4 linked regions of the Chitinimonas arctica genome follow. The protein of the gene in region 2 interacts with the protein of the main gene of each other region in a pairwise test. Links are inferred from orthologs where the notes say so. Each region holds a gene or a part of one and is shown on either strand. Other genes may lie near its edges.

Region 1 (5,842 bases), 420 kb from region 2 along the record:
CGGCTTCGATGGCGGGTTGCAACAGGGAAGCGTTGAAATTGGCGACATCGTCGCCCTCGGTGGTGCTCCCCTCGGGAAAGACCGCGATGCAATCGCCGCCAGTCAGGGCGGCGCTGATCAGGCGGTTTACCCGAACCGTGTCATGGCGGCGTTCGCGGGTAACGAACAGGGTCCCGGTGCGATGGGCAATCCATCCGGCCACCGGCCAGTCGCGCACCTCGGCTTTGGCGACAAAGCGCGAAGGCGTCGAACTGTTCATAACGAAAATATCGAGCCAGGAAATATGGTTGGCCACCAAGATCGTATTGTGCGGCATAAGGCCGGGCGGACTACCGTGGACACGGACTTCCACGCCGAGAATGCGGCACAGGCGGCTGGACCAGCGCACGATCGCGCGGGCGCGGCCCATGGCATTACGCCGGGGGAAGAACACGGTAGCTTCCAACAGTCCGGTGAGCAGATGCAGGGTAAGGCGGGCAAAGCGCCACGCTTGAATAAGGCGGGATGTTTTCATAGCGACAAGCCGCCAGTTTAACTTTTCCGGTGACGACTTGTCTGCGAAACCTGCATCGGAAAACGTCAAGCCGACTGCCTCCGGAAGGGTGGCGGCAAGGCGTTTACCCGGGCCTTCATGCTTCCGCGTGCATAAAGTGGCGGGCGTAGCGTTGATTCATGCGGCTTAGGGGCAGCAGCACCAGCACATCGGCGGTATTGAAATCGGGATCCCAGGCCGGGTCGCCGCATACGTAGGCACCGAGGCGCAGATAGCCCTTCAGCAGGGGCGGGATGTCAACGATCTGCTTACCGTCCAGCGCATCCAGTGGCAGCGGACAGCGGGGGAAGACGCGCCACTCGACCGGCGACATCGATTTCTGCTGCAGCTCCCGATAGATGCTGGCTGCCATATGGCCACCGTCGGCCATGCTGATGCTGGCGCAGCCGACCAGGTAATCGCAGCGATTGCGCTGCATATACTCCGCCAAGCCTGCCCACAGCAGTGCGATGGTTGCGCCATTGCGGTAATCGGCGTGTACGCAGGAGCGGCCCAGCTCCACCATGCCCGCACGCAGGTGTTGCAGCCGCGTCAAATCGAACTCGGACTCGGAGTAGTAGCTACCCAGGCGCAGTGCTTGCGAGGGGGGCAGGATGCGGTAGGTGCCCACCACCTCATTGCTGGCGTCGTCGCGCACTACCAGGTGATCGCACCAGGCATCGTATAGGTCGATATCCAGGCCAGGTTCGCGGGTGCTCAGGCGGGCGCCCAGTTCCTCGGCGAATACCTTGTAGCGCAGGGCCTGGGCGGCGCGGATGGTCTCCTTGGTCGTTGCCAGGGAAACGGAAAGTTTGCGGTGTCTGCCGCGTGCCGGCTGGCTGTCGAGTTGCAGCATGGGCTTGCCTCCTGGGTGATGAATCAGGAAGCAAAATTAGAGAGCTGCGATGACGACAGGGTGACCGCCGGATGAAGGATTTTTTACAGCGCTTAATTCACCGGTTCATCCGGATCGGGCAAGGGTTCGCCAGCAACACGATACTGCTCGTTGGCCCACTGACCCAGGTCCATCAGTTTGCAGCGTTCGGAACAAAAGGGGCGCCAGGCATTGTCGATTGACCATGCTAGCAGCGTGCCGCAAGTGGGGCAGGGCACTTTACGAGGTGTGGCGGTAGTCATCAGAGATTGCAGAAGGCCAGCACGAAATCGACATCATGTTCGCATTGCTTTGGCCGGTCGGAACCGACCGCAGGCGTGACGAAGCGGATATTGATAGCGTACTTGTTGGCTGAAAGTTCGGGGACGTAGGGAAGTTCGGCGGAGACGGACAGCTTGAGCAGCTGCACCAGCTTGCCGCCCGACATCTGCTGAAAGGCACCCGCCTTGGCGGTCAGTGGCACGACCTTCGCACTATTGCGCAGGATGCGCAGCACGATATCGATGCCGTCCTTGATGGACAGCATGGGCGCCAGCCAGCCATTGAGTTCGTGCCGGCGCTCTTCGGCCGGCCGTTGCTGCCAGTAGTGGTAGGAGGGCAGGTCGAATTCGCACACGCCGCCGGGAATGCCGGAACGCTGCTTGATCGCCATCAACCACTCGTTTTCGCGCAGGTGCTGGGCGAACTTGCCGGTCGGCTCCAGCAGACGGCCGTGCGTATGCTCGATATCGGCCAGGACCATATCGAGTGCTTCTTCCGAAATCTGAGGATTGTCGCGTAGTGCTTCCAGCGACTGCCGTTGTCGTTCCAGTTCCTGTAGCAGGTCGGATTTCAAGTCGGCGCGACCGGCCACCTCCATGATCTCGAACAGGCATAACAGAGCAACGTGGTGCTCCAATGCATGGTCGCGACCGGCAAAGAAGGCGGCGCGATCGTACAAATCCTCAAGTCGCAGGAGCGTGCGGATGCGTTCGTTAACAGGGAATTCGTAGCTAATCACTTTGGCCGAGGCTGCTTGCGCTGTATTAGCGGCCAATTGTGCAAGATAAGCTTTGTTTTGACAAATTAAATAAGACGAAATTTGTTCTTATTCATATGCTTGCAGATATTTCCTATGTAATTCCTTAACTGTATCCGTGAGTTGCGGCAAATCGCCCGCGTTCAGGACGATGTCGTCGGCCTGGCTAAGTCTTTGTTCTCGCGTAACTTGTTTGGCCATGATGGCCCGGATTTCAGCTTCGCTCAGTTGGCTGCGCCGCATCACGCGGCTGATCTGCACGTCCTCGGGACAATCCACGACAAGTGTTCGATCGATGACGTGCCGATAGCTTCCGGTTTCCAACAGCAGGGGAACGGCCAGCAAGCAGTAGGGCTGGTCTTGCGGCAAGGCGGCCAGTTGCCGCATGGCTTCCTGCTGGATCAAGGGGTGCAAGGCGGCTTCAAGTTGTTTTAGCGCGGCGGCCTGCCCGAACACCTTGGTGCGCAATTTGGGGCGATCGATGGCCCCGGCGGGGGTGAGGAAGCCATCGCCGAATAGCTCGCCTACCGCCAGCGCGCCGGCTTGTCCGGGCTGGCTGATCTGATGGGCGATTTGATCGGTATCGACCAGCGGCACGCCTAGCGTTTGAAACAGGTCGGCCACGGTGCTTTTGCCTGATCCGATTCCGCCGGTAAGTCCAATGATATGCATGGATAAGAAATTCGAATTGCCACTTGGGGGAACAAGCGGCCTCCCGGCAAGGGAGGCCGTATGAGCGCTGCCTAGAGCGCGCCGGCCCAGATCAGCTGGTTCAGTGCCGGCCCCCAGATCAGGGCGATCAGCCCGGCCATGGCCAGATAGGGGCCGAAAGGCAGCGGCTTGCTCCAACCACGGTTGGCCAGCAAATGCAGGGCGATGCCGATCACCGCGCCGACGAGCGAGGACAGCAGGATGACGATGGGCAGGGCTTGCCAGCCCAGCCATGCGCCGATGGCCGCCAGTAGTTTAAAGTCGCCATACCCCATGCCTTCCTTGCCGGTGGTCAGCTTGAATAGCCAATATACCAGCCAGAGGCAGAGGTAGCCGGCGGCGGCGCCAACCACGGCATGGCTCAAGGGGACGAAGGTGGCATCCAGGTTGATTAGCAAACCCAGCCATAGCAAGGGTAACGTCAGGCTGTCCGGCAGCAGGTAGGTATCGACATCGATCCAGAACAGCGCCATCAGGACCCAGCTGAACACGATGGCGCCGAAGGCGGCGGGGCCCCAGCCGAAATGCCAGGCCAGGCCGGCGGAAATCAGGCCGGTAGCCAATTCGACGACGGGGTAGCGGACCGAAATGGCTGTCTTGCAATGCCGGCAGCGGCCGCGCAGAACAAGCCAGGACAGTACCGGGATATTGTCGTAGCCGGCGATCTGCCGTCCGCAGCCTGGACAGGCCGAGCGCGGCTTGACCAGGTTGTAGACGGGCCGCGCCGGCGGCTCCGTCTCGATCGGCAGATCGATGATGGCGCATTCGTGCCGGAATTCCGTTTCCATCATCTTGGGTAGGCGATGGATAGCGACATTGAGAAAACTGCCGACCAGCAAGCCAAACATCAAGGACGCAAGGATAAACAACGCCGGAAAAGCAGCCAAGGCCTCCAAAAGCGACATGGAATCAGCCACCGACCGCTGCACCCATCTTGAAGATCGGCAGGTACATGGCGATGATGATGCCGCCGATGATAGGGCCGAGCACCATCATGATCAGCGGTTCCATCAGGCTGGTCAGTGCCTCGACCGCCTCATCCACTTCCTGTTCGAAAAAGTCGGCGATCTTGCCCAGCATGGCATCCAGCGCGCCGGATTCTTCGCCGATGGCGACCATCTGCAGCACCATGGAGGGAAATACCTCGGTGTTCTGCATGGCCACGGTCAAGCTGGTACCGGTGCTGACTTCATTTTGAATCCGCTTGGTGGCGTCGGAATAGATGATGTTGCCGGCGGCGCCGCCCACCGAATCCAATGCCTCCACCAGCGGTACGCCGGCGGCGAACATGGTGGACATGGTACGGGTCCAGCGCGCGATCGTGGCCTTGCGCATGATTTCACCCAGGATGGGTAGCCTCAGCAGGGTTCGGTCGATCAGGTGCTGGAAGGGAATCGAACGCTTCTTCAGTTCCAGGATGCCGTATATCCCGCCACCGATGGCGCCGAAAATGGCCCACCAGTAACCCAGGAAGATTTCGGATACGTCGATCACGAATTGGGTCGGGCCGGGTAGATCCGCGCCGAAACCGGAGAACAGGTCCTTGAAGGCGGGAATCACGAAAATCATGATCACGGAGATCACGATAAAGGCCGCCACGACAATCGCCGTCGGATAGAACAGCGCGGATTTGATCTTGCCCTTGATGGCCAGGATCTTTTCCTTATAGGTTGCCAAGCGGTCGAGCAGGGCATCCAGAATACCGGCCTGCTCACCGGCCTGTACCAGATTGCAGAACAGCTGGTCGAAATACAGCGGGTGCTTGCGGAATGCCTGCGTCAAGCTGGAGCCGGTTTCCACATCGTTCTTGATATCGTACAAGAGGCGGGAGACGCTGGGGTTGGCGTGGCCTTTGGCGACGATGTCGAATGCCTGCAGCAGGGGGACGCCCGACTTCATCATCACGGCCATCTGGCGGGTGAAGAAGGTGATGTCCTTTTCCGTGATCTTCTTGCCGCGCGAGCGCGACTGTTTCTTGATCTTGAAGACGGTTATGCCTTGCCGGCGCAAATTGGAGCGCACCACCGCATCGCCCACGGCGCGCATTTCGCCCTTGAGCGTCTTGCCGGTCCTGTCCTTGCCTTCCCAGGAAAACGTCTGTTCCTTTACCTGGGATTTTTTGTCCACCGCCATGCCATTGCTCCTTGACCCGTGGGCCTTATTCGTTGGTTACCGCTTCGACTTCCGTCAGCGAGGTCATGCCTTGTTTGACCTTCAACAGGCCCGACTGGCGCAGGTCGCGAACACCTTCGCGCTTGGCCTGGTCGGCAATGTCGATGGAATTTCCTTGCGCCATGATGATGCGCTGCATTTCTTCCGAAATCGGCATGACCTGATAGATGCCAACTCGTCCCTTGTAGCCGGTGCCTTTGCAGATATCGCAGCCCACCGGGCCATAAGGTTGCCAGCTGCCATCGAGGTCTTCTTCGGAAAAGCCCGCGCTCAGCAAGGCTTCGGGCGGGATGTCCAGCGGCTTCTTGCAGGCGGTGCATAGCTTGCGCGCCAGCCGTTGGCCGGTAATCAGGATGACCGAAGAAGCGATATTGAATGGCGCGATACCCATATTCAACATCCGCGACAAGGTCGCCGGGGCGTCATTGGTATGCAGGGTGGAGAACACCATGTGGCCGGTTTGGGCGGCCTTGATGGAGATGTCGGCCGTTTCCAGGTCGCGGATTTCACCCAC
Region 2 (5,814 bases):
AGGTCGTGCTGCAGCCCCAGCAAGCCTTCGGCCCGCACCTGTTCGCGGATATTGCGGGCATAGGCGACGATGAATTCCTCGCCATCGAAGGACAGATGGGTCGCATGGACTTCCAGCGGCACGGTCTGGCCATCGCTGGCCTGGATATGCACCCGGAAGCTCTCCGCGCCCGAGCGTTTGATCTGCTCCCAGCGCAGGCGCCAATCGGCCTCCTGCATGGGTGCGGAAAACTCCCAGATGGGGTGGCCCAGTACCTGGTCCGGCGGGCGCTGCAGCATACGGCAGGCGAACACGTTGGCATCGCGTATCTGGCCGCTGCCGGTAATCCAGATCGCGGCGATATGGGCATGCTCAAAGGTATGGCGGGTCAGCCGCTGGCGCCGCTCGGCCTCGGTCTGGCGGCCGATATCGTGGATGATGGAGTAGAGCAGCGGCCGGCCGCCCACCGAGATCGGATTGGAATGCACTTCGACATCGCGCACCTCGCCGCTTTTCAGCCGATGGCGAAAGACAAAGTGGTTGCAGGACTCCGACTTGGCCCGTTCGATCTCGCGGGCGATTTCCGCCTCGTTCAAGGTATTGATCTGGCGGATGTTCAGCTGGGTGAATTCTTCTGCGCTGTAGCCGTAGTAGCTACGGGCCGCGGCATTGGCGGCCACGATACCGCCACTGTCCGGTGCGATCATCAGTTTGACCGCGTGACTGCGTTCGAATACTTCCCGGTAGGTTCGTTCGCTTTCGCTCAGCGCTTGCTCGGCGGCCTTGCGCCAACTGATATCGGTGACGAAGGCGGTGGCGCCGCTATAGTGGCCGGCCTCGTCGAACAATGGCGCGGTCACCAGCTCTGCCCAGAACCGCTCGCCATCCAGGCGGCGAAAAAGAAATTCGTGGGTCTCGCGCACGCCGCTGCGACGGCGTTCCACATTGTTGGCAGCGGCAGGGCGCTGCGACTCGTCCATGAAATCCCACATCGGCCTGCCCAGCAATGCAGCTTGGCTGCCACCCAGCATCTCGGCCATGCGCGGGTTCAGGTAAAGCGTGCGGTTATCGGTATCGATGACCCAAACGCCGTTGCCGGACTCCTCGACCAGGCGACGGAACAATTCGGGTGGATACGGCAGAGGCGCGGCTTCGCTCATCGCTCGGCGTTGAGATAGGTGGGATGCTACATCATAGGGTGAAATCCGGCGGGGTGCCGGCTCAGACCAATAGCCGCTCGACAAACAAGCCCAACACCATCACTACCAGCAAGGCCACGGTGATATTGCGCAGCCAGCCGCGGGCACGCTGCCAGAACAGGTCGCCGGTACGGTGCTGCTTCCAGAGGCAGTAAGCCCATAGCACGACGATCAGGATGAAAAGCACGCGCAGCAAGGGAAACATGGCTGGGCCTCAGATCCGCGCCGGGGTGTAGCGATGGAACGCGGCGGGTGCGGTATCGGCATTGTCGAAGCTGGCGTACTCCCAGGCTTCCGGGTCGGCCAGCAGGGCACGCAGCAGCTTGTTGTTCATGGCATGGCCGGACTTGAACCCCTCGAAGGCGGCGATCAGCGGATGACCGAGGATATAGAGGTCGCCGATGGCATCGAGCACCTTGTGCCGGACAAATTCGTCCTCGAAGCGCAGGCCTTCCTGGTTCAGCACCTTGTACTCGTCCAGCACGATGGCGTTTTCCATGCTGCCGCCCTGGCCCAGATTATGGGCGCGCATATATTCCACTTCATGCATAAAGCCGAAGGTACGGGCGCGGGCGATTTCCTTGATGTAGGAGGTATCAGCGAAGTCCAGCTCCACCGTCTGGGCTGCCTTCTGAAAGGCGGGATGCTTGAATTCTATGGTCAGCTTGACCTTGTAGCCCTCGTGCGGCAACAGGCGTACCCATTTGTCGCCCTCGATGGCTTCCACCGGTTTGAGCACGCGGATATAGCGCTTGCGGGCCGGCTTCTGCTCGCGCACGCCGGCTTGTTGCACCAGATAGAGAAAGGGCGCGGCGCTGCCATCCATGATGGGCATTTCGGAAGCGGTCACATCCACCAGGACATTATCGATGCCCAGGCCGGCCAAGGCCGACATCAGATGTTCGATGGTCGCCACTCGCACGCCATCCTTCACCAACGTGGAGGAAAGCCGCGTGTCGTTGACCAGCTCGGGGCCCACCCGCAGTGTGGGACGTTCGGGCAGATCGGCCCGTCGGAATACGATGCCGCTATCGGCAGCCGCCGGGGACAGGGTCAGCTCGACCTTTTCGCCGGAATGGAGGCCCACGCCTACGGCGCGGATCGATTCTTTCAGGGTTCGTTGGTAGATCATGGACGACGGTACTCGCAACTCAGGCAGTAACAGATTCTGCCATATCGGAATGCTAGTTTCGATTGATCCTAACTATCACCAACTTTAAGCAAGGCTAAGCGCCTCGCGCAGCACGTGTCGTTCGCACGCCGGGTATGCCCCCTCGCCGTAGCCCCCCCATCCCTGATAGTTTCGTTTGCGTACTTGCCGGTCGAAGACGACCTGCAACCACGGTTTAACTTTTGCCAGAGCAAAAGCCGAAACCCAGATGGATCCACGGTGAGGACGATCAATACCTCAATTGCTTAATTAACTTTAGTTCAATCCGCCTGCTTGCGCAAAAAGGCCGGGATATCCATATCGCCGCCAGCAAATACGGTTCCGCGCGGCGATTCCACCGCAGCACCGACCGTACTGGTACGGCGGCTGTTGCGGAATACAGCGGGCTGGTCGTATTGCTCGTAGTCCATTACTGCCGCGATATCGTCCGTGCCGGTACGTTGCACCACGTGCAGGTTCGGCATCTTCTTCGATTCACGGCCGCCCAGGCCGGTCGCTACCAAGGTAACCCGGATCTTGTCGCCCATGTTTTCGTCAAAAGCGGTACCGAAGATGATGCGGGCATCCTCAGCGGTGTAGGCCTTGACGGTTTCCATCACCTCATGGACTTCGCGCATTTTCAGGCTGTAGTCGGCGGTGATATTGACCAGCACGCCACGGGCGCCATTCAGGCTGATGTCTTCCAGCAGCGGGCTGGCCACGGCGGCCTCGGCGGCGATGCGGGCACGATCCACCCCTTCGGCATGGGCGGAACCCATCATGGCCATGCCCATCTCGGTCATGACCGCCTTGACGTCGGCGAAGTCGACGTTGACCAGGCCAGGTACGTTGATGATTTCGGCGATCCCGGCAACCGCGCCCTTCAGCACATCGTCGGCAGCCTTGAAGGCATCCTTGAAGGACACATCCTCGCCCAGCACCTGCATCAGGCGCTCGTTGGGGATAATGATCAGCGAATCGACATACTTCTGCAGCTCGTCGATGCCATTCTGCGCGGCCTTCTGGCGCTTGCCTTCGAATGCGAAGGGACGGGTGACCACACCCACGGTCAGGATGCCTTTTTCGCGGGCGATCTCGGCCACGATGGGAGCAGCGCCGGTACCGGTGCCGCCACCCATGCCGGCGGTGATAAAGATCATATCCGCGCCGTCCAGCATCTCGGCGATGCGGACGCGGTCTTCTTCGGCCGCGGCGCGGCCGACATCCGGGTTGGCGCCGGCGCCCAGGCCCTTGGTCAGAGTGCCGCCCAACTGCACGACGTTGTCCGCACGGTTGCGCTTGAGTGCCTGTGCGTCGGTATTGGCGCAGATGAACTCCACGCCGGTTACCCCGGCTTCAATCATGTGGTCCACCGCGTTGCCGCCGCAACCACCTACACCGATAACCTTGATCCTGGCTACCGGAACGATATCCTGCGCTGCTTCCAGGAATGAAATTGGCATTGCGCTCTCCTCTTTGCCCGAACTTAAATATCAAAAAACCGGAAAATCCTGCGCTGCAAAATCAGCCACGCGGGTACGCTGCGCCAGCTTCGGCGCGGGTAGCGGGCTTATTCGCCGACGCCGCTAGAAATTACCTTGCAGCCACGTCTTCATACGTTCGACCAGGCCGCCCAGACCGGCGCCCTGCATCGTCTTGAAACCATTGCGCTGAGCCTGTTGCCTACCCAGCAGGAGCAAACCCACGGCGGTGGAGAAGCGGGGGTTTTTCACCACTTCGGCCAGGCCACCCACGTATTTCGGTACACCCAGCCGCACCGGCAGGTGGAATACCTCTTCGCCCAGTTCGACCATGCCTTGCATCTGTGCCGAACCACCGGTGATCACGATGCCGCTGGACAGCTGCTCCTCGAAACCGGAACGGCGTAGTTCGGCCTGCACCAGCGCATACAGTTCTTCCACGCGCGGTTCGATCACTTCGGCCAGCGTCTGGCGATTGAGCTGGCGCGGTCCGCGTTCGCCCACGCCGGGCACTTCGATCATCTGCTGCGGATCGGCCAGCTGGCGCAGCGCGATGCCATGGGCCCGCTTGATGTCTTCGGCTTCCTTGGTCGGGGTGCGCAGCGCCATGGCGATATCGTTGGTGATCTGGTCGCCGGCGATGGGAATCACCGCCGTATGGCGGATGGAACCGTCGCAGAACACCGCGATATCGGTGGTACCGCCGCCGATATCGATCAGGCAGACGCCCAGTTCCTTTTCATCCTCGCTCAGCACGCTCATGGCGCTGGCCAAGGGTTGCAGGATCAGGTCGGTCATCTCCAGCCCGCAGCGGCGCACGCACTTGGTGATGTTCTGCGCGGCCGAGATGGCGCCGGTCACGATATGCACCTTCACTTCCAGGCGCACACCGCTCATGCCCAGGGGTTCCTTTACATCTTCCTGGCCATCGATGATGAATTCCTGGGTGAGGATGTGCAGGATCTGGTGTTCGGTGGGGATATTCACCGCCCGCGCGGTCTCGATCACGCGATCCACATCGGCCTGGGTGACTTCCTTGTCCTTGATGGCCACCATGCCGTGCGAGTTGAAGCTGCGGATATGGCTGCCGGCAATGCCTGTCAGCACTTCGCGGATCTTGCAGTCGGCCATCAGCTCGGCCTCTTCCAAGGCACGCTGGATGGCGCCCACGGTGGATTCAATATTGACCACCACGCCTTTTTTCAAGCCCTTCGAAGGTGCCTGGCCCAGACCGATGATTTCCATACGGCCGTCCGGCAGCACTTCGGCCACCAGGGCGACGATCTTCGACGTACCGATGTCGAGGCCGACCAGCAGGTTCTTCGTTGTATTCGGTTTGTTCACCGTCATTCTCCAGACTGCTTAACTGCATTGCACCGCGCCCAAGGGCCCGGCACTTGCCATTCAGGCCGCTTTTTCACGCGCCTTTGCTGTATTAGGATTGTTCACCATGCCGGCTGGCAGCCGCACGGCGAACCCATTCGGATAACGCAGATCCACATACACCACCGGGCGTTTCAAAATCGCCAGGGTGCTGGGATACGCCTTGATGAACTTGCTTAGTCGCGCGTCCACGTCATCCCGTCCAATCTCCACCGTCAGGGTGTGATCCAGCTCCACCCGCCAGGCCCGCCGTGCCGACAGCCATACATGGCTGGGCTTGCGTTGCATATTCGCCAGACGGTCGCGAAAGTTGATATAGCCGCGTGCCATATCCGCTTCGCTCCCTTCCGGTCCCTCCAGCACCGGCAGCGGTTCGTTGCTGGCGGCGTCAAATCGTTCACCCAAGGTATTCACCAGGCCCACCGAACCCCAGCGAGCCAAGGCCACATGCTCCTCGATGCTGACGTCCAGCCGGTCGGGCCAGCGGCGCCGCAGGCTGACCTGGCGTACCCAGGGCAGCTTCTCGAAGGCGGAGCGGGTCTTGTTCAGGTCCAGCGTAAAAAAAGTCCCGCGTAGTTCATTTCGCACGATGTACTGCAACTGCTCCCGCGTGACATGGGCC
Region 3 (5,848 bases), 130 kb from region 2 along the record:
TGCCCAGGTCGTAGGCAAGCTGGTAGTAGTAGGTATCGCAGGAATGCACGATAGAGGCATACATATTCACCCAGCCATGTCCGCCCACCTTGTCGTCGCGCCAGCGGTGACTGCCCAGGATGTAGTAGCCGGGATCATGAAAACCATACTCGGGTGTACGCTTGCCGAGCTCCAGTGCCGCCAGCGCCATGAATGGCTTGAAGGTCGAACCCGGCGCGTAGGTGCCCTGGATGGCACGGTTGTTCAGGGGCCGGTCTTCCGAATCGTTCAATTCCTTCCAGCTGACCGGGTCGATGCCGTCCACGAATAGATTGGGATCGAAGCCGGGCCGCGAAACCAGGGCCAATACCCCGCCGGTCTCCGGCTCGATCGCCACCAGCGCGCCGCGGTTATCGCCGAATGCCTGCTCGGCGATCTGTTGCAGCTTGATATCGATCGTGAGGATCAGATTGTTGCCGGACACGGGCGGCGTGCTGCGCAGCGAGCGGATGGCGCGGCCGCCGGCATCCTGTTCCACTTCTTCATTGCCGGTCTTGCCGTGCAGGACGGCTTCATAGCTCTGCTCCAGCCCGAACTTGCCCATATGGTCGGTGCCCTTGTAATTGGACAGCAAACCATCTTCCTCCAGCTTGACCACATCCTTGTCGTTGATCCGGCCGATATAGCCGATCAGATGCGAGGCGGACTCACCTAGCGGATATTGGCGGAACAAGCGCGCCTTCACCTCCACACCGGGAAAGCGGAAGGATTGGGCGGCGAAGCGCGCCACTTCGGTATCGGTCAGGCGGGTCTTGATCGGCAGCGACTCGAAGTCCTTGCTTTCAAGCAGCAGTTTCTTGAAGCGGCGCCGGTCCTTGGCGCTGATATCGACGAAGCGGGCCAGCTCGTCGATGGTCTCATCCAGCTTGCCGGTCAATTTGGACTGGGTGATCTCCAGCGTATAAGCCGAATAGTTGTGGGCCAGCACCACCCCGTTGCGGTCGGTGATAATGCCGCGCGAAGGCGGAATGGGGACCAGCAAGATGCGATTGCTTTCCGCCTTGGTGTGGTACTTGTCGTGCTGTATCACCTGCAGATAGACAAAGCGGCTGAGCAGGACGGCAAAGCCGAGCAATACGGCGGTGGCCACCACGATCAGGCGCAATTGGAAGCTGTAGCGCTCACCGTGGTGATCACGCAGGACGGTGCGACGGGTCATGATTGAATTTCGGCCGCCTTGTCGACGCGCTGGGGCAATTGGAACACTTGGCTAAGCAGCGGCCAGCACAGAGTGCCGGCCAGCGTGCCAAGGAAATAGCTCCAGCCCGGGAAGGCGCTGCCGGTGGCCAGGCGGACCACCAGCATGATGCATTGGTTGGCCAGCAACAGCGGCGCCACATAGAGCGCCTGCTGCCAAATGGGGAACATGCCCAACTGGCGGTGCTTGGCGGTAACGAACCAGCTGGTGAGGCAAAAAGCCAGGCCATGCTGGCCGAACACATTGCCATCGGCGATATCCATCAGCAGCCCCAGCCAGAACGCCCAGCCCACGCCCACGTGACGCGGCTGGTTCATGCACCAGTAGAGCAGGGTCAGCGCCACGAAATCCGGCAATAGCGCCCTCGCAGTGGCCCCCCAGGGAATCAGCGCCATGGTCAGCGCCAGGCCGAAGCTGAATAGAATAAAGCGCAGCTTGACCGGTTTGAGCAGTTGACTGGAAACCGGCATCAGTCTTCCTTCTTCTTGGGCTTCTTGCCCTGTTCGACGACCGGTTCCGGCTTGGCCGGCAATTCGCGATGCTCGTCCAGGATCAGCAGGAAGCGATGCTTATCGATATCGGCGATGGGTTCGCAACTGATGCGGGCAAAGGCGGAGCCGGCGTTGCGATCGACCCGGCTGACCTTGGCCACCGGCAAACCGGCCGGGTAGGTACCGTCGATGCCGGACGTCACCAGCACATCGTCGCCGCGGATATCGGCATTGAGCGGCATCCAGTGTACTTCCAGCGGATTTTCCGGACCCAGTCCGTAGATCACGGCCCGCAAGCCGTTGCGCAGCACTTGTACCGGCACGGCGTGGCCCTTGTGGGTGATCAAGGTAACCTCGGCGGTCAACGGTTGTACCCGGGTGACCTGGCCCACCACGCCCAATGGGTCGATGACCACCTGACCCGGCTTCACGTTGGCGGTCTCGCCGCGATCCACCACCAGCTTGGCGGTAAACGGATCGCGGTCGTTGTACAGCACCTCGGTCAGCGCACCCTTGCCGTGCTGCTCGGAGCGTGTCTGCAGCAACTGCCGCAACTGGCCGTTTTCCTCGCGCAGTGCCTGCAAACGCATCAGTTCGGCATTGGCCAGCAGGCGGTCATCCTGCAGTTTGCGGTTTTCCTGCTGCAAGGATGTCTGCGAGACAAAGAAATCGCCGACCTGCCGAGCCGCCGAGACCGGCGCGGTGGCCAGCCACTGCAAGGGGTAGAGCGCGACCGAAGCATACTCGCGAACCGGCCGCAGGATCTGCCAACGCACGTCCACCACCAGCAGCGCGAGCGACAGGCTGGCATAGATCAGCAGCAGGCTGAACGGTTTAGGGCCTTGCTTGAAGAAGACCGGCTGGGTGGTAGCTTGCATGGACGACTCAACCGTCCCCCGCACCGGGCCGGCACGTCGCGCCTTGAGCGCCTCGGCGGGCCGGGTAGCGGGGGAAAGGGAAATGGATCAACAAGGGCTTGGGCCCTGTGTCGCCGGCAAGTTGCCGGCTAGATTCCAGGGCGGGCAGAAAAACCCCTGCACCGCCCCAGCCCGTCAGTCGTTGGTAAAGATCGATCCGACCTTGTCCATTTTTTCCAGGGCGCGGCCGGAACCACGCACCACGCAGGTCAGGGGATCGTCGGCCACGATGACCGGCAGGCCGGTCTCTTCCATCAGAAGACGATCCAGATCGCGCAGCAAGGCGCCGCCGCCGGTCAATACCATGCCCTTGTCGGCGATATCGGCGCCCAGTTCGGGCGGCGTCTGTTCCAGTGCCTGCTTCACCGCCGAAACGATCTGGTTGAGCGGCTCGGTCAGCGCTTCGAGGATCTCGTTGGACGAGATGGTGAAGGCGCGTGGGATACCTTCGGCCAGGTTGCGGCCCTTGACTTCCATTTCACGCACTTCGGCACCGGGGAAAGCCGAACCGATACGCTTCTTGATCTCTTCGGCGGTGGTTTCGCCAATCAGCATGCCGTAGTTGCGGCGGATGTAATTGATGATGGCCTCGTCGAACTTGTCGCCGCCCACCCGCACGCTATTGGCGTAGACGATACCGCCCAGCGAGATCACGCCCACCTCGGTGGTGCCGCCGCCGATATCGACCACCATGGAACCGGTGGCTTCCTCGACCGGCAGGCCGGCGCCCATGGCGGCCGCCATCGGTTCCTCGATCAGTTCGACCTTGCGCGCGCCGGCGCCCAGCGCCGATTCCTTGATGGCGCGGCGCTCCACCTGGGTGGACCCGCAGGGTACGCAGATGACGATGCGCGGGCTGGTGGCAAACAGGCGGCTGGGGTTCACCTTGCGGATAAACTGCTTGAGCATCTGTTCGGTAATGGTGAAGTCGGCGATCACGCCATCCTTCATCGGCCGGATGGCGGTAATGCTGCCGGGCGTGCGGCCCAGCATCTTCTTGGCTTCGGCGCCCACCGCCAGGATGGTTTTCTTGGCGCTGGGCCCGCCTTCCTGCTGAATCGCCACCACCGAGGGTTCATCCAGCACGATACCCTTGCCGGCCACGAAGATCAGGGTGTTTGCCGTACCCAGGTCGATCGCCAGGTCATTCGAAAAATAGCCGCGAAAAAATCCAGACATAATTGTCACTTAATCCTGTATGTAACGATGCCATTGGCATCAAGCAGCCGATCCCGATGGCCGGCCATGCTTTACTGCGTTCCCCCGCGTCCCCGGTTTTCCGTGTTTTCCCTTGGGAGTCAACGCCTTGCGTCGCCATGAAACTGGCCGCGCGTTTCCCCAAGACTTGGGCGCAATAAACCCGGCATGTTACCCTAAGCGGCTAACAACATTAAAGCTTTGGAAGGGTTTTTACATGTCCATGACTGACGACGAAGTCCGCCGTATCGCTCGCCTGTCGCGTCTCCATGTCACCGACCAGGAAGTGGGCGAGGTCGGCCGCCAGCTGGATGGCGTCCTGGCCCTGATCGCCCGCCTGCAAGCCGTGGATACCAAGGGGGTCGAGCCCATGAGCCATGCCCGCGACGTAGCCTTGCGCCTGCGCGACGACGTGGCCACCGAAACGGATCGCCGCGACGCCTTCCAGGCGGTCGCACCAGCAGTGGAAGCCGGCCTCTACCTGGTCCCCAAAGTCATCGAATAACGCGCGGCCGGCGCCCTGGCGGCGCCGCCGTCGCTCCACGACAGAACGATCATGACCCACACCCTCAAAGAAGCCGCCGATCTCCTCGTCAGCAAGCAGGCCAGCGCCGTCGAGCTGGCCAGCCACTACCTCGACCGCATCGCCGCCGCCAATCCGGCGCTGAATGCCTTTATCACCGTGGACCGCGAACAGACGCTGGCCATGGCGCGGGCAGCCGATGCCAGCCGTGCCGCCGGCCAAGCCGGTCCGCTTACCGGCGTGCCCATTGCCCATAAGGACATCTTCTGCGCGGAAGGCTGGCGCACCACTTGCGGTTCGAAGATGCTGGATAACTTTGTTTCGCCCTACGATGCCCACGTGGTCGCCCAATGCAAGGCGGCCGGCCTGGTCACCCTGGGCCGTACCAATATGGACGAGTTCGCCATGGGCTCGTCCAATGAGAACAGCGCCTACGGTGTGGTGCGCAATCCCTGGGACCAGACGGCCGTACCCGGCGGCAGCTCGGGCGGCTCGGCCGTCGCGGTGGCGGCCCGGCTGGCACCGGCCGCTACGGCGACCGACACCGGCGGCTCCATCCGCCAACCGGCCGCCTTCTGCGGCGTGACCGGCCTCAAGCCCACCTATGGCGTGGTAAGCCGCTACGGCATGGTGGCCTACGCCTCCAGCCTGGACCAGGGCGGCCCGCTGGCCCAGACCGCCGAAGACTGCGCCTTGCTGCTCAATGTCATGGCCGGCTTCGACGCGCGCGATTCCACCAGCCTGGAAGTCGCCAAGGAAGACTACACCCGTGAGCTGAACCAGCCGCTCAAGGGTTTGCGCATCGGCATGCCGCGCGAATACTTCGGCGCCGGCCTGGCCGCCGACGTGATGAGCGCCATCGAAGCCGCGCTGGCCGAATACCGTCGCCTGGGCGCGGACGTGGTGGAAATCAGCCTGCCGCGCACCGAGCTGGCCATCCCGGCCTACTACGTGATCGCACCGGCCGAAGCCTCCAGCAATCTGAGCCGCTTCGATGGTGTCCGCTATGGACATCGCGCCGCCGAATACGAGAATTTGGCCGATATGTATGAAAAGAGCCGCGCCGAAGGCTTTGGCGCGGAGGTCAAGCGCCGCATCCTGACCGGCTCCTACGTGCTCAGCCACGGCTACTACGATGCCTACTACCTGCAAGCGCAAAAGGTAAGACGGCTGCTGTCGGAAGATTTCCAGGCCGGCTTTGCCCAGTGCGATGTCATCGCCGCGCCGGCCGCCCCCACGGTGGCATGGAATATCGGCGAGAAGAGCAAGGACCCGGTCGCCATGTACCTGGCCGATATCTACACCCTGGGCGTCAACCTGGCCGGCCTGCCCGGCATTGCCCACCCGGTCGGCTTCGGCAGCCAGGGCCGCCCCGTCGGCCTGCAACTGATCGGCAACTACTTCAGCGAGGCCCGCCTGCTGAACGCTGCCCACCAGTTCCAGCAGGCCACCGACTGGCATCGCCGCGCACCGGCGCAATAAG
Region 4 (5,711 bases), 1.8 Mb from region 2 along the record:
TCGGCGATCGCATCACCCTTCAGGGTAACGGTCTTCTCGCCATCGACGAATACCGGCGCCACCGGCACTTCGCCGGTTCCCGGCAAGCTGATGCCGATATTGGCCAGCTTGGATTCGCCCGGCCCATTGACCACGCAACCCATCACCGCCACATTGAGCGTTTCGACACCGGGATATTCGGCGCGCCAGACCGGCATCTGCTCGCGCAGGTAGCGCTGGATCTTCTGCGCCAGTTCCTGGAAGAAGGTGGAGGTGGTGCGGCCACAGCCCGGGCAGGCCGTAACCAAAGGCGTGAAGGAACGGATACCCATGGTTTGCAGGATTTCCTGCGCGACCACCACTTCCTTGGTACGCGGCTCGCCCGGCTCGGGCGTCAGCGAAACCCGTATGGTATCGCCTATGCCTTCCTGCAATAGCACGGACAAGGCCGCCGTCGAAGCAACGATACCCTTGGAACCCATGCCGGCTTCGGTCAGGCCAAGGTGCAAGGGATATTCGCAGCGCCCGCCCAGGTCGCGGTAGACCTTGATCAGGTCCTGCACATTGCTGACCTTGCAGGAAATAATGATACGGTCGCCCGGCAAACCCAAGGCCTCGGCCTGGGCCGCGCTTTCCAGCGCCGACTGGATCAGCGCTTCGCGCATCAGCGCCTCCGCCGACCAAGGCTCGGCGCGCTGCGCATTCTCGTCCATCATGCGCGCCATCTTGGCCTGGTCGAGACTGCCCCAGTTCACTCCGATGCGCACGGGCTTACCGTATTTCACCGCCGTTTCTATCATGGCGGCGAATTGTTCGTCGCGCTTCGACCCTTTGCCGACATTGCCGGGATTGATGCGGTACTTGGCCAGGGCGGCGGCGCAATCCGGATACTGCGCCAGCAGCTTATGGCCGTTGTAATGGAAATCGCCCACCAGCGGCACATCGCAGCCCATGGCATCCAGGCGGCGGCGTATTTCGCCCACCTGGGAGGCTGCTTCCGGTGAGTTGACGGTAATGCGGACCATTTCCGAACCGGCTTGCCACAGCTCGAACACCTGGCGGGCGGTGCCTTCGGCATCCACCGTATCGGTATTGGTCATCGACTGCACGACGACGGGCGCATCATTGCCGACCGCGATATGGCCAACCATGACACGGCGGGTTGGGCGACGGGGAAGCAGACTCATGATCTAGTTAAGCTCAAGGTTGGCGACGTCGACCTTGGTATAAGGCGCGAGGTCGGTGGGCTTGCCCTTGTAGAACAGCTCGGTATGGCGGCCATTGCCTATCCGAATCCGGTAAGGCGGGGTACCTGCCACGCTACGGCTTTGTCCGGCGGGCAATAATTCGTTGACCAGCCTGCGGCCGTTGGCATCGACGATCTGCACCCAGCTATCGCGCTGGGCCACTACGCGGATATCGGCGGAAGCAGGCGTGGGAGGCACGGCGGCCGGCGCCACGACAACCGGTGCGGTCGCGGTACTCGGCGCCACCGGCGCGGGCACCGCAACCGGGCTCGCCACGGCGGGCGGCGGATTGCCCGGCAGATTGGGCGGCGGCGTCTGTACCGGCACGGCAGCGGTTACCGCGGCCGGAACGGGCTGGTCGCCGGGCGGGAGCGCCGCGGCCTGGGGCGCCACCTGCGCCGGTGCATCGCCGGCCGCCCCGCCAGCGGGCAGGACGACGGCGCTATTGGCGGGCGCCAAGGTCAGTTCGGGCTCGAAGCGGCGGCTTTTCTCGTACAGCCAGTATCCCCCGGCACCGACCAGGACCAGCGCCATGGCGCCCAGGATGGCGATGACGAAGGGCGAACGGCCGGCGCTGCCGCTGGGACGCAACACCGGCAGCGGCTCGTCGCGCAGGCGCGGCAGGGCCGACTGTGCCGCCTCGCGCGGCAGATGCGCGTCGAGATAGGCGATCAGGGGTTGCGGGTCCAGCTCCAGCAAGCGGGCGTAATTGCGGACAAAGCCTCGAACGAAGGTATTGCCGGGCAATTCGCCATACCGGTCGGACTCAAGCGCTTCGATCTGGCGCTTGGACAGCTTCAACTTGGCCGACACATCCAGCAAGGACAGGCCCAACTGCTGCCGCTGCGCGGCAAGTACGGCGCCAGCGGTGGGTAGCACGCTGCTTGAAAGGGGTTCCTGCAGATTCTGTGCTTGATCTTGGCTCATCTCGGACATCATGCCGGTGCGGCTCTCTCGGAAGGGTGGAACTAGTCGAATTGGCCAGCGGCGAGCCGGCGAGCCTCGTCACTATCGGGGAAACGGGTCTTGAGCTCCTTGGCAAAGCCCGAGTCCGCCTCGCCGCTGCCCAGTTTGCGGTCAACGCGCACGTTCAACCACAAGGCCTCGGCGATCGGCGTTCCCAAGCGTGCATGGCGGGCCAGCAATTGCCGGGTCGCTTCAAATTCGCCCCGGCGGTAAGCCAGCTGGGCCAGTCCCAACAGGGTCTGGGTATCGTCGGGCTGGATGCGGTCGGACTTGCGCAGGTAGTCCTCGGCTGCTTTCAGGTCGCCCGCCTTGGTGGCGCACAGACCTGCTTGCTGCATGGATTTTTCCGGCGTCGTATAGAGCGGATTCTTCATGGCAGTGGTGAAATAGCGTAGCGACTCGGTGAATTTGTCGCGCTTGTTGCAGAGGAACCAACCGTAATTGTGGTTCACATCGGCATCATTGGGCGCCAGGCTGAGCGCGCGCTGAAAACTCTTGTCCGCCGTGTCGTATTCGCGCAGGTCCATGTACACCAAGCCCTGGATGCTATAGGCCATGGCGTAGTCGGAGCGGGCGTTCAGGGCGTTCTTCAATTCTTCCAAAGCCACGCCGTACTGGCCGCGGGCGTAGTAGGCAGCCGCCAGCTCGGTACGCAGCTTGGCCAGCTCATGGCGGCGGTCCACCTCTTCCGCCCGGACGGCAGACAGCGACAACACAAACAGCAAAGCGGCGATGACGCTCTGTCTCATGCCTTACTCCCTCACAAGGTTTATCGTGGTCTTGCCTTCGGCGGCTAGCCGAAGCGTGCGCTTGGTCTTGTCCTTGACCTGGCCGGCCAACTGGCCGCAGGCCGCATCGATATCGTCACCGCGCGTCTTGCGCACCGTGACGATGTAGCCGGCCTGGATCAGATGATCGCGGAAGCGGCGAATGGCATCGGGCTTGGACCGACCGTATCCGGAATTCGGAAAGGGATTGAACGGGATCAGGTTGAATTTACACGGTACATCTTTAACCAACGCTACCAGCTGCCTGGCGTGCTCCATGGTGTCGTTGACACCATCAAGCATAACGTATTCGAAGGTAATGAAATCACGCGGCGCTTTTTCAAGATAACGCAAGCAGGCCGCCATGAGTTCTTTTAGGGGGTATTTCTTATTGATCGGCACGATCTCGTCGCGCAGGGCATCGTTCGGCGCGTGCAGCGAAACGGCCAGCGCAACCGGGCAGGCTTCGCGCAAGCGGTCCATCTGCGGCACCAGGCCGGAAGTGGACAGCGTCACCCGGCGGCGGCTCAAGCCATAGGCATTGTCGTCCAGCATCAGCCGCATGGCGGCGACGACATTGTCGAAATTGGCTAGGGGCTCGCCCATGCCCATCATGACCACATTGGAAACGATGCGGTCGCCCTTGGGATCACGGCCCAGGGCTTTATTGGCCCACCAGAGCTGGCCAATGATCTCGGCGGTACTGAGATTACGGTTGAAACCCTGCCGCCCGGTGGAGCAGAAGGTGCATTCGAGCGCACAGCCGACCTGGCTGGACACGCACAGCGTTCCCCTGTCGTCTTCGGGAATGAACACCGCCTCCACACCGTTACCGGTGCCCACGTCCAGCAACCACTTGCGGGTGCCGTCCTCGGAAGCCTGTTCCAGCAGCAAGCTGGGGGGAGTGATAACCGCCTCCGCCGCCAGCTTTTCTCGCGTCACCTTGGCGATGTCCGTCATCGCGTTGAAATCCGATTCGCCGAAATGGTGAATCCAGCGCAACAACTGCTTGGCGCGAAACGGCTTCTCACCACGCTCGGCTAGGAAGGTGGCGAAACGGGCAGCGTCGAAATCAAGCAGATTGATGGACATGGCAAGGCTATCCGATATTAACGGCTATAGACTTCGGTGCCGAAGAAGTAAGCGATTTCGATGGCGGCGTTTTCGACGCTATCGGAACCGTGTACGGCGTTGGCATCGATGGAATCGGCGAAATCGGCACGAATGGTACCCTTTTCAGCCTTCTTGGGATCGGTCGCGCCCATCAGATCGCGGTGGGCGATCACGGCGTTTTCGCCTTCCAGCGCCTGGATGATCACCGGGCCGGAAACCATGAAATCAACCAGATCCTTGAAGAAAGGACGTTCCTTGTGCACGGCGTAGAAGCCTTCGGCATCTTCGCGCGACAGTTGCTTCATCTTGGCGGCGACGATCTTCAGGCCGGCATTTTCGAAACGGGAGTAGATCTGGCCAATCACGTTCTTGGCAACGGCATCGGGCTTGATAATGGACAGGGTGCGTTCTACAGCCATGGTTCACTCCAAAATTCGTAAAGTAGACATAGTGGGAAGGAAAAAAGTTTTAAGCTGCAAGCCAGTTCGCAAAGCGTTCACACAGCTTGTCGGCATAAAAATGACCGAATATTCTAACAGCTTTGCCGCCTTACCGCGCAAAAGCCATACCAGCAATCAACCAAAACATCTTGAACAGGGAGCGCCGCGACGCGGCGAACAAGCCACTTGAGTGCTATACGCCCCAGCCCGAACCGCCCCACCGCCCCCGCCACCGCAGAGGAAGCGGACGAACAGAGCGAAATCCGCCAGCGCCTGATGCAGAGGCTGGCCATTGCCATCTGCCTGATCGTCGGCGTCGCGATCAGCATCACCCTGCTCAATAAACTGGAAGGCGAGCCCAGGTCGGAACAGGAAGGACCCAGCATCAATCCGCTGCAGGCCGAAACCGTGCCGCCGCCCCAGGCAACAACAACGCCGATTCCAGCGGCGGTACCGCCGATCACCCCACCGTTGGTTGCCGAAGCAGCGCCGCCGGCTACCAGCGGAACCGAAAGCGGCCCCACCCCACCCGCCACGCCCGTCGAATCGACACCGACACCGACACCGACACCGACACCGACACCAACGCCAACGCCAACCCTGCCTGCACCCGTCGCCGCGGCCAAGCCGCCCGCCGAGACCGGCACCGGCAAGACCACACCCGCAGCCACCTCGACCACCCCTCCCCGGCGCCCGCCCCTGCCGTCGCGCACACCGCCGCACCCAAACCGATCATCGTCCCGCCGCCGACCAGGCCGGTCACCACGGCACGAGGCGCCCAATCGGCCACCAGCCCGCCCGTCACCGTGCCAGCCCCGGTTGCGCCGCCGTCCGGCACGCCCGCGCCAAGCCCGATAATCGCGGCGCCGATACCAGCCAAACCCAGCCCACCCACGCCGGAGCAGACCATCGCCGCCCTCGCGGCCGGCGTCCTGCCTAACGGCAGCAAGGGGTATACGGTACAGGCAGGGGTATTCCAGAGCGGCGACAATGCCAGGAAGCTGATCGAGAAATTAGGTAGCGCCGGCATCCCTGCCCGTCTGGAAACCCGCGTGCAGATCGGTCCATTCAAGAATCGCGACGAGGCCGACCTGATGATGCGCCGCCTGCGTGAACTGGGCGTGACGCCGATATTGCAGGCACCCCTATAGTGCCTGGCGGCACCGCCCGAAATCGGTCCAATCCTCGCAGCGCCAGTC

Evidence for each region.
Region 1: the proteins of ftsZ (region 2) and zapD interact in binary tests that used the Escherichia coli proteins (3 or more experiments, as listed by UniProt). The link is inferred for Chitinimonas arctica from one-to-one orthologs.
Region 3: the proteins of ftsZ (region 2) and FNU76_RS10905 interact in binary tests that used the Escherichia coli proteins (3 or more experiments, as listed by UniProt). The link is inferred for Chitinimonas arctica from one-to-one orthologs.
Region 4: the proteins of ftsZ (region 2) and rlmN interact in binary tests that used the Escherichia coli proteins (3 or more experiments, as listed by UniProt). The link is inferred for Chitinimonas arctica from one-to-one orthologs.

The regions. Positions count from the first base shown.
Region 1 is NZ_CP041730.1:1,841,691-1,847,532, reverse strand. What follows is about bases 549-3,469. They hold zapD (cell division protein ZapD), read right to left. Parts: upstream 2,428-3,469; coding sequence 1,669-2,427; downstream 549-1,668. Other genes in these bases: FNU76_RS08230 (prepilin peptidase), read right to left, coding at 3,189-3,469; coaE (dephospho-CoA kinase), read right to left, coding at 2,515-3,117; FNU76_RS08245 (DNA gyrase inhibitor YacG), read right to left, coding at 1,481-1,669; FNU76_RS08250 (GNAT family N-acetyltransferase), read right to left, coding at 630-1,388. Also shown: FNU76_RS08255 (lysophospholipid acyltransferase family protein), read right to left, coding at 1-514; more of FNU76_RS08230, read right to left, coding at 3,470-4,061; FNU76_RS08225 (type II secretion system F family protein), read right to left, coding at 4,066-5,289; type IV-A pilus assembly ATPase PilB, read right to left, coding at 5,315-5,842. UniProt on the Escherichia coli protein: Cell division factor that enhances FtsZ-ring assembly. Directly interacts with FtsZ and promotes bundling of FtsZ protofilaments, with a reduction in FtsZ GTPase activity.
Region 2 is NZ_CP041730.1:2,267,085-2,272,898, forward strand. The notes cover bases 1,701-4,593. They hold ftsZ (cell division protein FtsZ), read right to left. Parts: upstream 3,792-4,593; coding sequence 2,610-3,791; downstream 1,701-2,609. Other genes in these bases: lpxC (UDP-3-O-acyl-N-acetylglucosamine deacetylase), read right to left, coding at 1,701-2,307; ftsA (cell division protein FtsA), read right to left, coding at 3,915-4,593. Also shown: FNU76_RS10335 (EAL domain-containing protein), read right to left, coding at 1-1,139; FNU76_RS10340 (DUF3810 domain-containing protein), read right to left, coding at 1,201-1,383; more of lpxC, read right to left, coding at 1,393-1,700; more of ftsA, read right to left, coding at 4,594-5,153; FNU76_RS10360 (cell division protein FtsQ/DivIB), read right to left, coding at 5,214-5,814. UniProt on the Escherichia coli protein: Essential cell division protein that forms a contractile ring structure (Z ring) at the future cell division site. The regulation of the ring assembly controls the timing and the location of cell division.
Region 3 is NZ_CP041730.1:2,393,288-2,399,135, forward strand. The notes cover bases 1,803-4,729. They hold FNU76_RS10905 (rod shape-determining protein), read right to left. Parts: upstream 3,825-4,729; coding sequence 2,781-3,824; downstream 1,803-2,780. Other genes in these bases: mreC (rod shape-determining protein MreC), read right to left, coding at 1,803-2,606; gatC (Asp-tRNA(Asn)/Glu-tRNA(Gln) amidotransferase subunit GatC), read left to right, coding at 4,060-4,347; gatA (Asp-tRNA(Asn)/Glu-tRNA(Gln) amidotransferase subunit GatA), read left to right, coding at 4,396-4,729. In the rest of the region: rod shape-determining protein MreD, read right to left, coding at 1,195-1,707; more of mreC, read right to left, coding at 1,707-1,802; more of gatA, read left to right, coding at 4,730-5,847. UniProt on the Escherichia coli protein: Forms membrane-associated dynamic filaments that are essential for cell shape determination. Acts by regulating cell wall synthesis and cell elongation, and thus cell shape.
Region 4 is NZ_CP041730.1:4,080,868-4,086,578, reverse strand. What follows is about bases 1,999-4,788. They hold rlmN (dual-specificity RNA methyltransferase RlmN), read right to left. Parts: upstream 4,052-4,788; coding sequence 2,945-4,051; downstream 1,999-2,944. Other genes in these bases: FNU76_RS24170 (hypothetical protein), read left to right, coding at 4,699-4,788; ndk (nucleoside-diphosphate kinase), read right to left, coding at 4,069-4,491; pilW (type IV pilus biogenesis/stability protein PilW), read right to left, coding at 2,195-2,941; FNU76_RS18600 (helix-turn-helix domain-containing protein), read right to left, coding at 1,999-2,153. Outside these bases: ispG (flavodoxin-dependent (E)-4-hydroxy-3-methylbut-2-enyl-diphosphate synthase), read right to left, coding at 1-1,166; more of FNU76_RS18600, read right to left, coding at 1,170-1,998; more of FNU76_RS24170, read left to right, coding at 4,789-5,370; FNU76_RS18575 (SPOR domain-containing protein), read left to right, coding at 5,319-5,663; tRNA lysidine(34) synthetase TilS, read right to left, coding at 5,658-5,711.